DNA from 2 places in the Pelosinus baikalensis genome. Region 1 is predicted to be linked to the other one. Evidence: a T-box and tRNA genes for the amino acid it is inferred to sense, from the RefSeq annotation. Region 1 holds a T-box; the other holds one or more tRNA genes.
The links. A T-box is a leader RNA that pairs with one kind of tRNA and senses whether it is charged. The one in region 1 lies ahead of serS (serine--tRNA ligase), so its partner is inferred to be a tRNA-Ser.
Positions count from the first base shown of each region.

Region 2: it encodes a tRNA-Ser, which carries the amino acid that the T-box ahead of serS (serine--tRNA ligase) is inferred to sense. The anticodon was not compared.

Region 1 covers NZ_JAJHJB010000009.1:65,676-73,852, forward strand. The annotation lists gene serS (serine--tRNA ligase) at 1-911, opposite strand, end outside; T-box leader at 974-1,180, opposite strand; gene LMF89_RS08715 (HIT family protein) at 1,402-1,881, opposite strand; gene ftsH (ATP-dependent zinc metalloprotease FtsH) at 2,173-3,984, opposite strand; gene map (type I methionyl aminopeptidase) at 4,146-4,898, opposite strand; gene LMF89_RS08730 (class I SAM-dependent methyltransferase) at 5,193-6,062, shown strand; gene LMF89_RS08735 (ATP-binding protein) at 6,375-7,547, opposite strand; gene LMF89_RS08740 (class I SAM-dependent DNA methyltransferase) at 7,835-8,177, opposite strand, start outside.
Region 2 covers NZ_JAJHJB010000019.1:92,771-100,947, reverse strand. The annotation lists gene LMF89_RS14415 (YbaB/EbfC family nucleoid-associated protein) at 1-99, opposite strand, end outside; gene dnaX (DNA polymerase III subunit gamma/tau) at 103-1,833, opposite strand; RNA gene ffs (signal recognition particle sRNA large type) at 2,006-2,214, opposite strand; tRNA gene LMF89_RS14400 (tRNA-Ser) at 2,249-2,338, opposite strand; gene LMF89_RS14395 (gluconokinase) at 2,536-4,077, opposite strand; gene LMF89_RS14390 (hypothetical protein) at 4,187-4,312, opposite strand; gene LMF89_RS14385 (GntT/GntP/DsdX family permease) at 4,366-4,701, opposite strand; gene LMF89_RS14380 (MurR/RpiR family transcriptional regulator) at 5,133-5,996, shown strand; gene LMF89_RS14375 (HD-GYP domain-containing protein) at 6,308-7,339, opposite strand; gene dapA (4-hydroxy-tetrahydrodipicolinate synthase) at 7,636-8,177, opposite strand, start outside.

The DNA.
Region 1 (8,177 bases):
GTATTGTTCAGTATCTCATAGTGAAGACGTTCGGCTTGCGCATCGTCAGCCCTGCAAAGTATAACCTGCTCTACCTTTTGAAACTGGTGTACCCTGTATAAGCCTCTTGTGTCTTTACCATATGTTCCAGCTTCACGTCGAAAGCACGTCGAATATCCAGCATACTTTTTGGGCAGCTCATCATAGTTTAATATTTCGTTCTGGTGGTAAGAAACAAGAGCAACCTCAGACGTACCAATAAGAAACAATTCATCTTCCTGGAGCTTATACGCCTGCTCATAACCAATAGGAAAATATCCCGTTCCCCGCATTGCACTTTCTTTAACCATCAAAGGTACAGTCATTGGAGTAAACCCTTTTGCTACAAGTCGATCTATCACAAATCGACATATAGCCATTTCCAACAATACCCCCTCATTCTTTAAGAAGTACGCTCTGCTGCCTGCAAACTTAACTGCCCTGGGTATATCCACCAAATCAAGAGCTTCTGTCAATTGAATATGATCCTTTGGAATAAAATCAAATTTAGGCATTTCCCCCCACTTTCTAATTTCAACATTATCTGCCTCATCCTTACCGATAGGCACTTCAATTGCTGGAACACTGGGGACGGTCAGCATTATATCATCAAATTCTTTTTTCATTACAGAAAGATTGCCTTCTAGACCCAATAATTTTCCTTTGACCGCCTTGACCTTTTCAACGATGGCACACTCTTCATTTTCCGTTATATCGCGAATTTGCTTTGACAAACTGTTCCTTTCAGCTCGTAAAGAATCCACTAATGTAGTTAGCTCCCTAATTTGAATGTCCAACTCCAAAAGCCGGTCAATGTCCGTGTTCATTAACTTATCGGTTACAGCCTTTTTAACATGGTCGGAATTATTTCTTATATAGTTAATATCCAGCATATTACCTCTCCTCCTGTTTAATATCATTCAAAAAAACAAAAAACCCTTCATCCTCAAAAACAATCAAGGACGAAAGGTAATCTTCCGTGGTACCACCTAGTTTAGTTAGAAATACTCTAACTCACTTTTATGCACGATAACCAATGCAACCGGTTTAGTTCCTCACTAACGTCTCAAGGGTGGATTTCATAATATCCTCTGGTTGATTTGCACCAAACATCAACTCTCTTATTCAGAGCATTTATTACATTTCCTATCATTGACTTATCATGTTAAAATTTCCAAATGTAATTTAATACATTTTATACTATTCTGCAAAATAATTCAAGAATATATTCACTGAATTTTTGAGAATTATCTAATATACTTACTGCAAGAAAAATGTTAATTTTCGTGAATACCACTATCGTAAAAGATATCGAAACTATATATGATAGAATTACTATACTTGAAAATTCTTAATAGAATCGTCCTAGCTATTCACCTCATTTTATAAATCTGCCCACTCCCTAACGCTATTTAATATTTCCAAAAGCCTATTATCAAATAGCTCTTGCTTATCTACTTTATATTTATTCCGGATAAAACTAAACAGCTTGCCTCCATCGATCTTATCGTTTGTACAGATATCTTCAGATGGAAAATCCAGCATCCACTTATACCTTGGAAATAAGTGAAAGTGGAAATGACTAGTTTCTTCACCTAAACTAAGTATGTAAACCCTATCAATGTCTTTTTGTTTAATAAGAACTTCAATTATTGCCTTAGAAAGGTTTGCTATTTGAGATAGCTCTTCTGGTTCTAATTGTTCCAACCCCTCCACATGCCTTACTGGTGACAGAATGAAATACCCGCCTATATTTATATCCAAACAATGGTGTAGGATAACAAAATTGTTCTTGTAGATAATCCCTCCTGGTGGTATTACTTCTTTATTTATAATCCGGCATGTAATACAAATAGTGTCCACCCCTAATCCCTTACTTTTAGTAACCTAACTCTACCTGGCTTAGATAAGTATAGTTTTAATTTACCAATTTTCATAATGGATTATTTGCTCAACTTTATAGTGCCCCCCAAGATCAAAACACGAGCTACTGGTAATAAAGAGGGGGCCAAGCGAATAGCAAATACCGTATTACCCTATAACATTTATATATACAATTTACATACAAAAAATCCTGCAATCATTTATATCTCGCAGGATTTTTCGCCATTACTAGTGATTCCGTTATAGCTGCGTTATCTTACTGGAACCCGATTAAGACATCGAAGTTACAATACGGGTAAGATCATCTCCTGAAATGACTTCCTTCTCTTTTAAAAACGTTGCAACCTCATGTAATACAGCAATGTGTTCGGTGAGAATCTGCTTAGCTGTATTTTGTGCTTCATCCAGCAACCGATGAATTTCTTGATCGATATGTAAAATGGTAGCAGGACTTAAATCCTCTCGTCCTGAAATCCCACTTCTTAGATAGGTCCCTGTAGTATTCGCATAGCGAACCGGTCCTAGCTTTAGGGACATTCCGAACTCAGTAATCATACGCCGTGCCATTTCTGTAGCACGTTCAAGGTCATTGGAAGCACCAGTAGAGGCTTCCTGAAAAATAATGAGTTCTGCCGCCCTTCCGCCAAGCATTACGGCGATGCGTGCCTTAAGTTCATTCTCTCCGATAAGATAGCGATCTTCTTCCGGCATCTGCATGGTATAGCCCAGCGCACCTTTTGCAGTTGGGATAATGCTGATTTTGTGAACCGGATCGGTTCCAGGAAGATAATAAGCAGTAAGTGCGTGGCCGACCTCATGATAAGAAACCTTAGACCGAATCGCATCGGAAAGGGGCGTTTTTCGCTGCAGCCCGGCTACAACCCGCTCAATAGCTAAATCAAAATCAGCCATAGAAATTGTCTTAGTCCCTTGCCGGATGGCTAACAAGGCAGCTTCATTGGCAAGATTGGCTAATTCCGCTCCTGAAAAACCAGCTGTTATCTTAGCGAGACGTTCGAGATTTACATCACCGCCAAGGGGCATGCTGCGAGTATGAATGGTTAGAATTTCAAGACGACCTGGCTCAGTAGGTAAATTTACTTGAATCTGTCGGTCAAAACGACCTGGTCGTATCAATGCAGCATCCAGGATTTCCGGTCGATTGGTAGCTGCCATGATGACCACACCAGAATTAGCCGCAAATCCGTCCATTTCCGCCAACAACTGATTCAGAGTATTTTCCTGTTCGCTGTTTCCGCCTATCCCTGCTACACTCGTCCGTGCTTGTCCAATGGCATCAATTTCGTCAATAAAGATAATACAGGGAGCCTTCTTTTGTGCCTGTTCGAAAAGATCTCGTACCCTTGCAGCTCCTACCCCGACAAACATTTCAACAAAACTTGAACCGGTAAGAAAGAAAAATGGAACTTCCGCCTCTCCCGCTGTCGCCTTAGCAAGAAGCGTTTTTCCTGTTCCAGGTGAACCGGCAAGAAGCACCCCTTTGGGCAGCTTCGCTCCCATTTTGCTAAACTTCTCTGGATATTTCAGGTATTCAATGATTTCCCGCAACTCAACTTCTGCTTCGCCGACCCCACCGACATCACTGAATTTAATACCAATCATTTCACCGTTAATCTCATGCGCTTTACTTTTTCCCAGAGACATGGCGTTAGGCCCACCGCCTCCCATCCGCTTAAAAATGAAGTACCAGATTAAGAATAAAGGTAGTAGGGGCAGAATAAATCCAAATAGGGTTGAAAATAAACTTTTCGTTGGAGCTTGAGCCGAAAAAGCTACTCCCGATGCAATCAGGCGATCCACCAAGTCTGGATCAGTGACTGCCACAACATTAGCGGCAGTTTCTTTTTGATTTTCCGTGGCTTTCAACGTAAAAACAATACGGTCGCCACTCAAAATAACCTCATTAATCTTGTTCTCCTTTAAATCCTGGAGGAAAACATTGTAGCTGACCTCTGTTTCGCGGATAATGAATGGTTTATAAACAAGATCGTTAAAGAGCCAAGTTGCCAGCATGGCGATAATAAGATACCCTGCGGAAAAACTTCGTTGTTTGTTATCCATATGATCCTCCTTTTGGACTTTTCTTATTATCATGTACATGATCGGGAGAAATTATGATTTATTGGAAAAGATTAAAAACCCGCAAAATTCGCGGGTTTAATCAGATTCAACTTGTAATTGTATGAGTCACTGCCAGCCCAGACTATCTATTGGCACAGATATTAGCATGATTGGTCCGTTAAAATAAGTGGTCCATTACTCGTAATAGCAATCGTATGTTCATATTGAGCGGAAAGCTTACCATCAACCGTTCTGGCAGTCCACTCATTCTCATCAATTTTACATTGCCACACCCCAGCATTAACCATTGGCTCTATTGTTATCACCATACCTTCTTCTAATCGAATACCTTTACCAGCTTTACCGTAATGAGGGATAGAAGGCTCTTCATGTATATGCGGTCCGACACCATGCCCTGTAAAATCTCTCACAACAGAAAACCCTTCCTCTTCAACAAAGGTTTGAATTGCGTATCCAATATCTCCCACCCGGTTACCAATCTGTGCTTGCTCAATACCTTTATACAAAGACTCTTTAGTGACTTTAAGCAGATGCAGTGCTTTATCTGAGATCGTACCGACTGCATAGCTCCAAGCGGAATCAGCAAGCGCACCATTATAATTAACCACCATATCAATTGTTATAATATCGCCATTTCTAAGTGGTTTCTTATTCGGAAACCCATGGCAAATCTCATCATTAACAGAAGCACAAATCGCATAGGGATATCCGCGATATCCTCTTTGCTCAGGTGTAGCTCTCCGTGCAGCTAAATAATCTTCAACGAAGGTATTGATTTCTAAGGTACGAATACCAGGTCTAATGATTTTCTGAATCTCTTTATGACAAGAAGCCAAAATTTCACCTGCTTCCTGCATCATTTTAATTTCTCGTTCACTCTTTAGCACAATCATGTGTAAACCCCCAGTTCTTTACTGCGATTAAAAACTTTATTATGCCTTTCTTCAACCACAAAAATACAAACTCCTGCAAAATTCCACACAAGTATCCATAATAAGATAGATTGTCAACTATCTTATTATGGATACTTTGCTGGAGTGGCGTATACTTCATAGTTTTTTGTAGGGATATTCTCTTACATATAAAGGGAATAACAAAGCTTTGGCGTAACTATATATTAGTTAAGCCAAGTCTATTTGTGAGTATTCTATAATAAGTTATGCTAAATAGAGAAAGGATGATACTTGATGTCCAGTAACCTAAGTTGGAAAACGGCCTTTCTAGTGGCATCCATGCGATTGATTGAACAGTACCAGCCAAAAGAAACGCAACTGTTTCATGATCCTGTTATTAAACACTTTTTCAGTAAAATCATTCTTTTCCAGATGAAATTCAAATTCATCAGGGATATGGAAATTCTATTTTCTGAACTCATGACAAAAGGTGCTTTTGGTGCATTAATCTGTAGAACTAAATATATTGATGATTTACTTAAAACAGCAATGACAAATGACATTGACCAGATCGTTATATTGGGAGCCGGCTTAGACACACGACCATATCGAATCCCAGGCATCGACAAGATGAAGGTAATTGAAGTTGATTTACCGATTATGCAAAATATAAAGAAGGAAAAGATACAAAAATTTCTTGGTGCAATACCTCCCCATGTCACCTTTACCTCCATTGACTTTAATCATCAAACTCTAGATGAAGTATTGAACGTTCAACAACTAGACTTCTCAAAACCGATTTTCTTTATCTGGGAAGGAGTTACTCCCTATCTTTCTAAAGAAGGTGTAGTAAGTACGCTCGAATTTATTTCAAAAGCCTCATCGGGAAGTGTAGTAGTCTTTTCATACATTTTGAAGAGTATCATCGATCAGACCTCCGATATACCGGGAGCAGATAACGTGTTGAACTATTTCGAGTCAAAATCTCACCCTTGGATTTTTGGACTTGATCCATTAGGTTTAACTGATTTTCTAACGCCATTTCATCTTACACTAGTCGAGGATATTGGAGCTTCCTATTATCAAGAAAACTATTTAAAGCCTCTAAATAGAAAATTGGCTGTATCAAAAATCGAGAGGATCGCCTATGCAAAAAGAATTTAACCTCTGTCACATCATTGGCAGAGGTTAAATTCGGTCAAATATTAGTTTCATCAAGCTATTTCAGTTTTTCCCTTCTACACTTACCTGATCCAGAAGCTAATGAACATTACAAAGATGGTAGGTTCTAGAAAGGTCTCTTTATTTTTCACTTCCCAATCCATAAGATCAAAGAATCTCGTATTATGAAAAAAGAATATACAAATGATTCCTAGTATCCTCAGCCAATCGACATAATAACATCGATCTCGCTCAATGGACTTTTCCATATTTCTCACAACCTTTATAGCTACATTGTAGTTTTCTTCGCAATGATTAGCTATTATAAATTCGTTTTAGATACCTATTAAATTGAGGTACTGTAAAATCGACTTCCCCATAGCTTGTCGCATAGATAAAACCTTTATAGATTAACTGTGCTCGAAGGGGTGAAATGCTTTTCACATTGGTATTCATTTTATTAGCGACTTGCGTAATCGTACATGGCACTTCACCACACGCAACCATTGCCAGCATGAATTCTTTTTCTTTCGGTGCAGCTCGATCATAGCGCACTTTGAAAAAACTATCATCCAGGCTTTTCTCAAATACGGGATACGCTTCCTGCACAGACGTAATATCGATATTTTTATTTTTTATGAAAGCCCAAACTTGTTTGCCATACTCCTGTAGAAAATAGGGATACCCTTCTGTAATGTTTAAAATCTCATGAATCGCCTCATCTGTAAATGTTACACCTATTTTTTTTGCTGGTTCCACCAGTGCCAACTTAGCTGCTTTAGGTTCTAGAGAGCCTATAGAAATAAAATTAAACAGTCGTTCCGCATAGGATTTTATATCTCCAGCAATTTTTGCAACTTTAGGCAATCCTGCCGCAAACAAGGTAACAGGCAGTCCTTTTTGGTTTACTCTATGTATAGCAGTAATTAATGCTTCAAATTCATCGTCTTTTAAATATTGTATTTCATCAATAAATAAGCACACTGAACTTTCACTATTTTTTGCAAGAGTCCCCATCGACACAAATAATTCCGTAAGATCATTTGCGAAATTTCCTGTATCCGATACACCTACCGCTGCAACCACATCTTCATTGAAACCGACACTTACCTCACCCTCTGGAGAATACGTAATCTTAAAAGCTTTTAGAACTGACATTGCTTTTTGAACATAACTTTTAGCTTTTTCCTTAACGCTCATTTGCTTAATTAATTTTTGTATATGTAATGAAATCGAAATTTTAAAAGAAGAACGTTCTGATACTTCAATATGCTCATATAAAACATCATTTTCTTCTGCGATATCTTCAATTTTATTTAATAGTACCGTTTTTCCAACACCACGTAAGCCATAGTAAATAACGGAACGAGTAGGATATCCATGGGCAACATAAGAAATCACTTCTTTTGCTTCCTCAATCGTATTATCACGACCCGCTAAATAATTGGGGACTAATCCAGCTCCAGGTGTGTAGGGATTTATAATCATACAATCACCTTCTTAACATGATTATTACCGCAATTATATCTTCATATTCGTAAAATAACAACTGCACCGTCAGAAATTACTTATATCTTCATTTTAAAATACTTTCCCTGTGGCTTAATATCTCAAGCAAAAAAGTATTGCGGGAGAACAGTTAACCATACTGATTATTTTCATAGAACTTCCTCAAAAAATCCATAAAAATAGGTCGAGGTAGCCGTAGAATACACGGCTACCTCTATTCATTTTATTAGGTCAAGATCAGAGCTTTGACGTTAATAAAATCATATTTACTTTCTCCCAATGGCTATAAACAATGAATATTGAAACTCGGCTCCATCGATGTTTTTTACATCATTGTAAAAGGTATGTGATTCTACTTCTTTATATCCGATTTGTCCCAAAACTTCTTTTAGCTGATTTTGATTAAAGCCATGATGCCCACTAAAATCCGCCTCTAATTTGTGAAAGCTACCATCATCTTCATCTAAATCGACAATACACAGATGTCCATCTGTCTTTAACAATTTATATAAGTTTGCTAAGGTTGTATCAATGTCAATGATATGATGCAATGCCATGGATGTATAAACTAAATCATATTTAGGCGTTAACAGATGGCCATCATCAATA
Region 2 (8,177 bases), on a different contig from region 1:
GGTACGCGTTTTAAGTTCTTCTTGCATTTTACTCATTTCACCTTGCAGCTTTTGCATTTTCTTCATCATACCAGCCATGTTTCCCATATTCCCAAACATATCTTAATCCCCCTTGTATTCTTCTTTTTTTATAACCTTACCACCAAACATATGTATAGCCTGACGCAAAGCCGGGTGAACTTCTTCTTCCAGCGGCGGTGCAGTCGTGACCGGCTTCTCCTTAGGCGGTAGAGCAGCTGCCTTTGGGGCTACCGCTGCACTTCCCAGTATACAACAAAGTTGCACTGTTTTTCCACAAAATTGGGTTAATACTTTTTCTATCATAATTCGATAATCTTCTTTTTCAGTACGTTCCTTAGGAAAAGCAGCTGCAAACTGCACAATAGCCTGTTTATCATCCAAGCTTATCAATTTCCCTTGAGAAACACAGGCATGTACAGAACGCTTACCACTTGCCACCAATTCTTTAAGGACATTGTCCCAAATCTCTTTTACATCGCTTGATGACGAGCTGCTACTCACAACGGGTTCTGTCTGTGGTTGCTCATGGGATATTTCCTGCTTTACCTCAACTTTTTCTATCGACTTTGGACTCACGGGTTGAACAACAACCGGCTTTACCGGGGTAGGGGGACGCACAGTTTCTACTTGTTTTATAATTGGGGGCTCTATTCGTGGGAAGGACTGCCCCGATACTTTCTCTTCTAATATTGCTATTCGTTCCAGCAAGTTCGCCATATCTGCTTGTGCTGAACGACGGCAAAGGGACAACAGGGTCATCTCTGCTGTAATTCGAGGCTCAGGCGCCCATTTTGCATCATTGGCACCTTCATTTAATATCTTGATCATATCAATTAATTCATCATGCTTAAACTGTTCTCCATGCTTGGCTAATACATTTCGATCATCTCCATATAATTCAATGCTATCAATATCAGGAGCAGCTTTGAATAGCATGATACTTCTCATATATAAAGCCACTTCTAAGAGTATCTGACGTACTTCTTTACCTAGTGCAATTAATTCTCCTAATGCCATCAATACCGCTTTAAAATCACGTTCCGCCAACGCTTCGGTAATACTCCATACCCACTCATGGCCGATAAGACCTAATAATTGTCGAACCTTCTCTGCAGTAATTATCCCATTTTCCATGGTAGTACATTGGTCAAGAATACTTAGAGCATCCCGAAGCCCTCCATCTGCATGAGAAGCAATCAACTTTAATGCATCTGGTGCTACATTTAGCCCTTCGTGCTGAACAACTGCAGTTAAGCGACCTTCTATTGCTTCAGCATCGATACGTCTAAAATCATAACGTTGACAACGCGAATGAATTGTCGCTGGAATTTTATGCGCTTCCGTCGTGGCCAGAATAAACACTACATGGGCAGGCGGTTCTTCTAATGTCTTTAATAGTGCATTAAACGCCTCAGTTGTTAACATATGTACTTCATCGATGATATATACCTTATACCGACCATCTACAGGCGCAAACTTAACAGTCTCCCGAAGTTCGCGAATTTCATCAATCCCCCGATTAGAGGCAGCATCAATTTCAAATACATCCATAGAGGTTCCAGTATTAATCGACTGACAATTTAAGCACACATTACAAGGCTCAGGTGTCGGACCATGTATGCAATTCAAAGATTTCGCCAAAATCTTGGCAGTACTTGTTTTTCCTGTACCTCGTGGTCCCGAAAATAAATAAGCATGGGCAATTTTCCCCGATACAATTGCATTTTTCAAAGTAACACTAATATGCTTTTGTCCTACTAGATTTTCAAAATCCTGTGGGCGCCACTGGCGGTACAACGCAACATAAGCCATCTACCCAACACCTCCTTACAACATTTATGGTATTCTACACGAAAGTAGCTTTCCCTTTTTCTTTGATGAGCAAACTACAGTTAGGCTCGCTTTTCTATCGTTGTAAAGTCAAGAGCGGCTAACACTCTGATCATTTCTTCCATAGAATACACTAAGAAGCAACCAGAAATCTGGTTGCTTCTTAGGTTGCATTCATCATTTTAGCGTCGGGCCACAACAAAAGTCAGGCAACCTCACGGCACATAAAAATTATCACTTACCGCTGCTTCCTTCCGGATCTGACGGGGTTCATGAGTTCCCATTGCGTAAGACCCAACTTTTGCTGTGGCCCCACTCTAAAATAAATAAATGGCTAAAATATTAAATTTTACGCCAACAACTATCAGTACTTACTGACATCCCTATTAAAATTTTATGGCGGAGAGAGAGGGATTCGAACCCTCGGTACAGTTTCCCGTACACACGCTTTCCAGGCGTGCTCCTTCAACCGCTCGGACATCTCTCCAAGGTGTTTACACCAGTCAAATTTATATTACTTGACTGCAAGAAATATAATATCATTTCTCAACAATATTGTCAACAAGAATATGTAAGGATTAAAATCCCAATGGATGGTATTACTCTTAGTAGTGTATTGTAGACCCCTAGGAGCCTACTATACACTATTTTTACAAAGAGAATTCAACTCATTTTACTCAGCCTTCATTTTTTCCAATTACGTTGAATTTCAGCTATTTCTTCATATTCCTTTTGCAGGTTCCAGTATATTCTTTCATAAATACCAAAGAGTTTCTGGTAAATTTCTTTATTGTCTTCATTAGGATTGTACGTTTCTTTTATTGTAATAAACTTTTCCACTTCTTTAAGGTCACCAATTATGCCTAAAGCATACATACCCAAAACTGCAGCACCAAAAGCTGATCCTTCTGGTTCTCCGGGAACATGAATGGTTCGGCCAAAAACATCTGCCATGATCTGAACCCATACTTTTGAACGAGTAAAGCTACCCCCAACCCGGATTTCATTTACTGCTCCTGCAACTTCTTCTAAGGATTTAAAAATACTAAACATCCCATAAATAATTCCTTCTAGCGTTGCTCGAATCAAGTGGCGTTTACCATGATTAAGGTTAAGACCAAATAATACTCCTCGAGAATTGGCATTGTAATAAGGTGCCCGTTCTCCAGAGAAATGAGGCAACATAATTAAACCCTCACAACCCGCAGGCTTTTGCTCTGCATAGCGACCTAAAATTTCATAAGTATCAAGCCCTAAATTTGCAGCAACACGCTGTTCTGTTGTCGCAAATTTATCCCGAGCCCACCGAAATGCTACACCACCGTTGCTAAGTGCACCACCTAAAACCCAGGTATCACCAGCTAAATTATAGCACCAGGTGCGTTGTTTTTCATCAGCCTGTGGTTTGTTAGTGATCATCCGTACAGCACCACTAGTACCAATCATAGCTGTAACTTGACCAGGATTGACAGCACCTGAACCTAAGGTAGATAAAACCCCATCACTAGCGCCCAAAATGATAGCAGTATCTGGTGCTAAACCTAGCATAGCAGCAATCTCCGGTTTGATACTCCTTTCAATATGAGTGGTAGGCAGTATCTCTGATAATTTATCTGCTGTAATTCCTACCATATCAAGTAAGTCTTTATCCCACGTGCGAGCATGAATATTGTAAACAGCCGTAGCAGATGCAATGGATTCATCTACCAGATATTTGCCTAGTAAGTGATGACAGATATATTCTTTAATTCCAATAAACTTAACCGCACGAGAAAAAATCTCCGCTCTTTCATTTTTTAACCAAATCATTTTAAACAAAGGATACATAGGATGAATTGGGCAACCCGTTTTAAAATATATAGAGTCGGCATCATGAGATGCTTTTATTTTTTCAATGTAGTCCTGCCCACGGGAATCAGCCCATGTTTGCATACGATCTAGAGGATGACCAGCAGCATCTACAGGAATCATGCTATGCATAACAGAACTAAAACATACTCCTGCAATATCATGGGGAGCTAATCTTGCCTCAGCGATAACTTCTTTTAATACGACTAACACCCCTTGCAATATCTCTTCTGCATCTTGTTCAGCCCAGGCAGCTTGTGGTGTATATAATGGATATTCTACAGATTTACTGCCAACCGTCGTACCATCTTGCTGATATATAACGGCTCGGCAACCGGTTGTGCCAATATCTACACCAATAATCTTTTGTGTATTCATATTAACAACCTCCCCTTTTATAACACATTTATCTTCTATATAGTAGTAGTAGAAAGAAATGATCCAAACTAATGGTTTGATCATTTCTTTCTTGTTCATGTACAATCACTTAAAGAGTAACACAAGCAATCAATCTTGCCTTTTTATACTTTAGAAAACCACGAGCAGTAGTACCCTTTTCCAAATAAATATCAGCAAAAGTTGACAGCAGCATTAAAAATACGGGAAAAAGAATCGTAATGATCGTAATGCCAAACCCAGGTAACTCCTCATCAGTACGACCAATTTTTACGTATTTGTCATGCTTTGAGGCGGCGCAATTTTTATCTTTTTACTAATAAACGTAGCAAAAACAGGCCCAGCTAAGATAGCCGTTGGCAAACCAACAATAAAAGCAACAAACATCATTGCCCAATGCACATTTTTCTCACCAAAGCGATTAATCAGCGTACGTGCTACCCGTTCAGCAGCACCCGATTCTTCCATTAACTTACCAAGCATGGTTCCCAAGCCTAATACAATTGCAATGAATCTTAATGTATTACCCAGACCAGCCTGGATAGATGCAACGATTTTATCAAGAAGCATTCCCGTAGATAATCCAACGAAAAAGGAAACAATCATCAAGGATATAAATACCTTTAGCTGATAATTTCATATATGGGACCACTACTATAATGGGAAAATTCAAACTTCTATAAAAAGGCTTGATTCATCTCTTAAGTCCACCGAATCTTAGTCATATAGCTGCCGGACTTAGTCCTTCGCGGGCCCTCATTTTTAACTTGATAGAAGAAGTGGGCCACGAGGTAGACATCAGATAATATATCTTCTGAAATTCATTATCTGAATTTATGTAATTGTTGAAAAATATTTTCACTTATTATAATATACTCTTTTTTGGGGAAAGGCAATATCTCAAAAAAAATTCTGCAAGTTTTTATTAAAAGAATTACTATACCAAATAGCAAACTTGCATGGTTTTAAGGTGTCTGATACAATATTGATACATAAAAATCCAATTTTCTCTTCTCACAAAGGTTGGAGGTTAAGAAATGGAAAGAACGGAAAGCACCTTGAATTCATGCTTACCGCGTATACGCAGTGGTTTTAATGATTTAACTAAGACCGAACAAAAAACTGCAACTTATATTCTGGAAAATCCTTCTGAAGTCATACATATGACCATCACGGAATTAGCGGAAGCTGCGAAGAATGCAGAAGCAACTGTTTTTCGTCTTTGCAAAAAATTAGGTTTTTCGGGGTACCAAGAATTGAAGATTGCCCTTGCCGGGGATTTATATACTCCCTTAGAATCCGTCTATAAAGAAGTTGATCCTACCGATTCCATCAGAAATATGACTAACAAGATTTTCTTAGGCATAAATGAAGGTCTGCAAGATACCCTTAAGATCATTGACGAAGAAGCAATTGAAAATGCGATCCAAGCGATCACCAACACACGTCGGATTGATGTTTACGGCTCAGGCGGATCGGCAGTAATCGCTTCCGACATTGAGCACCGTTTTATGCGCTTTGGTATTTCCGTAAGGGCTTACTCTGACCCACATCTACAAATCGCATCAGCCACTTTGCTCCAACCTGGTGATTTAGTTATTGCGGTATCTCATACTGGCGCTAATCGTGATATACTAGATGCTGTTGCTATGGCAAAAAGCAATCATGTTACCACCATTGCAATTACTAGTTATATACGATCACCTCTCAGCCAATTGGCCGATATTTCACTTCATGGTATGGGCAGAGAAATCAATTACCGTTCAGAAGCTATGGCCTCACGCTTAATTCACCTGGCCATTGTCGATGTTTTATACATTGGATCGCTTCTCCGCCAACAGGATACAATCATCGAAAATATGAACAAGGTACGTAAGTCAATTGCCAAACGTAAAATATAATACAGCATTCTCAGCCGATCTAGGAAAAGCTTCGACTTGTAAAAAGAAGTTGCAGACCAGAGTGGCAATAAGATAAAAGGAACCATAAAGAGTCATTTGCAAGCGAAATTATTTTTTTTATCTTTGCTACTAACTATCTAAGCTGAAATCAATAGTATCTATTCCAATCATCAATAATTATGAAAAATCTCCAATTCATCTCATTGCTAAAGATGGATTGGAGGTTTTCGTCTTTTTTGCATACGATGCAATTTTAAAATTGGTATATCCATTATAAGTCTGTCAGAAAAGAGTAGCTGAAGATATGCCTGCTACTCTTTGATGTGAGAAATATATGCCTGATCAGCATGAACTTGCGAATAACTTGGAGGTATTTCTTCAAAATCGACGATGAAAAGTTCAGGCGTTTTTATTAGATCAAGTTCAACAATTCGATCGATGTCCTGCTCATCTTGACTGGACGTAATGCGGACAACTGGCGTAGTTTTATTCTTTAGATCAACACCAAGAATTACACCACTTTGCTGATTGTTTAGCCGCACCGTCTTTCCAATCGGATAGATGGCAACATTCTGGTTAAACTTGTCAACAATGACCGGATTAAAATACTCTCCTGCAGCTTTACTTAAAATCGCAGCTGCATAATACACAGGCGTCGGCAGGCGATGTGGCATCCCCACGATCAAACGCTCATAGACATCAGCAATACTAATAATTTGGGCATATTCAGAAATAGAGTCCCCTTTAAGACCCATGGGGTAACCACTGCCATTCCAGCGTTCGTGATGCTGAAAGCAGGCGTTAAGAACATTGACAGATACTGTATTATTTCTCCGCAGGATCTCCAAAGAGTAAAACGGATGCCGCTTGTACTCTTCTTTTTCACGTCTTGTCAAATAACCGGGAAACTGCCGTGCTACGTTCTTTGAAAATTTTATTTTGCCAACATCATGAAGTATCGCAGCGAGCCCCAGCTCATCTAACTGTTTAGCATCATATCCCATAGCAATACCCGTCATAATTGACAAAATGCAAGTATTGACGGCATGAGAGAACATATACCCCTTTTTACGGCGTATATCCAGAAGGTTCATCATGTTCTCCGGCTTCTCGCCGAGCTGATTAATCCATTCACTGACAAGGCTTTTTACTTTATTGAGGTTTACGCCTTTGCCTACACTAAAGTGATGAATTGCATCTCGCGCAGCACCAATGGCTTCCTTTTTGTATTTAGAACCATAAAAATCTTCCTCCAGGGCGATGATCTCTTGAATTTGCGGTTCACCTACAAAGAGAGAGGTGAAGCCTTTATTTCGAAGATACTCAATGTACCGTTCCTTCATAACGATGCCCTCATGGAGCAAAACTGTACCATCAGCTGACATGAGCGGTTTTGATAAGTACATGCCTGGCTGAATTTCATCTATCGTTACACTTTGTATAAGAATCCTCCTCCTACGATAAACATGTTACCTGTTAATTCTACTAGTTATATCGGAAGATAAAGCAAAATACTTAAAACATCTGAATAAGCAAATAGAAAAAAATGTACCTGAACAATCGAGACTCTAGCTCTATTGCTCAGGTACATTTTTTACTGGGCAGTTAATACACAACCGTGCAGCGATGAATGAACCAATTATAGTAATCCGTAAGCTTTCATTTCAGTGCGAAGAAGCTCAAGGTTATTCTCGCTGATTTCTGTCAGTGGCATACGACAGTGACCAGCTTTAAAGCCCAGTAAATTTACAGCAGCTTTAATAGGAATCGGGTTGACTTCGCTGAATAATGCTTTTATGAGATTCAATGTTTGAAGTTGCAGTTTGATAGCACCCTTGCTGTCACCTTGGAAAAAACGCTCAACCATATTGTGAGTATCCTGGGGAATAATATTTGCCATAACAGAAATGACGCCTTTGCCACCTAGTGACAACATGGGCAATACAGTATTATCATCACCAGAATATACTGCAAAATCTTCTCCACATAAATTTACTACATCTCCTACTTGCCCAAGGTTGCATTCTTTAATGGCGATAATATTATCAACTTGTGATAATGCCTTTACGGTCTCAGGATTAATATTCAAATTGGTTCTGCTAGGCACATTATACAAGACCATGGGTATCTTTACGTTATTGGCAATGACTTTAAAATGTTCATATAAACCTTTTTGCGTAG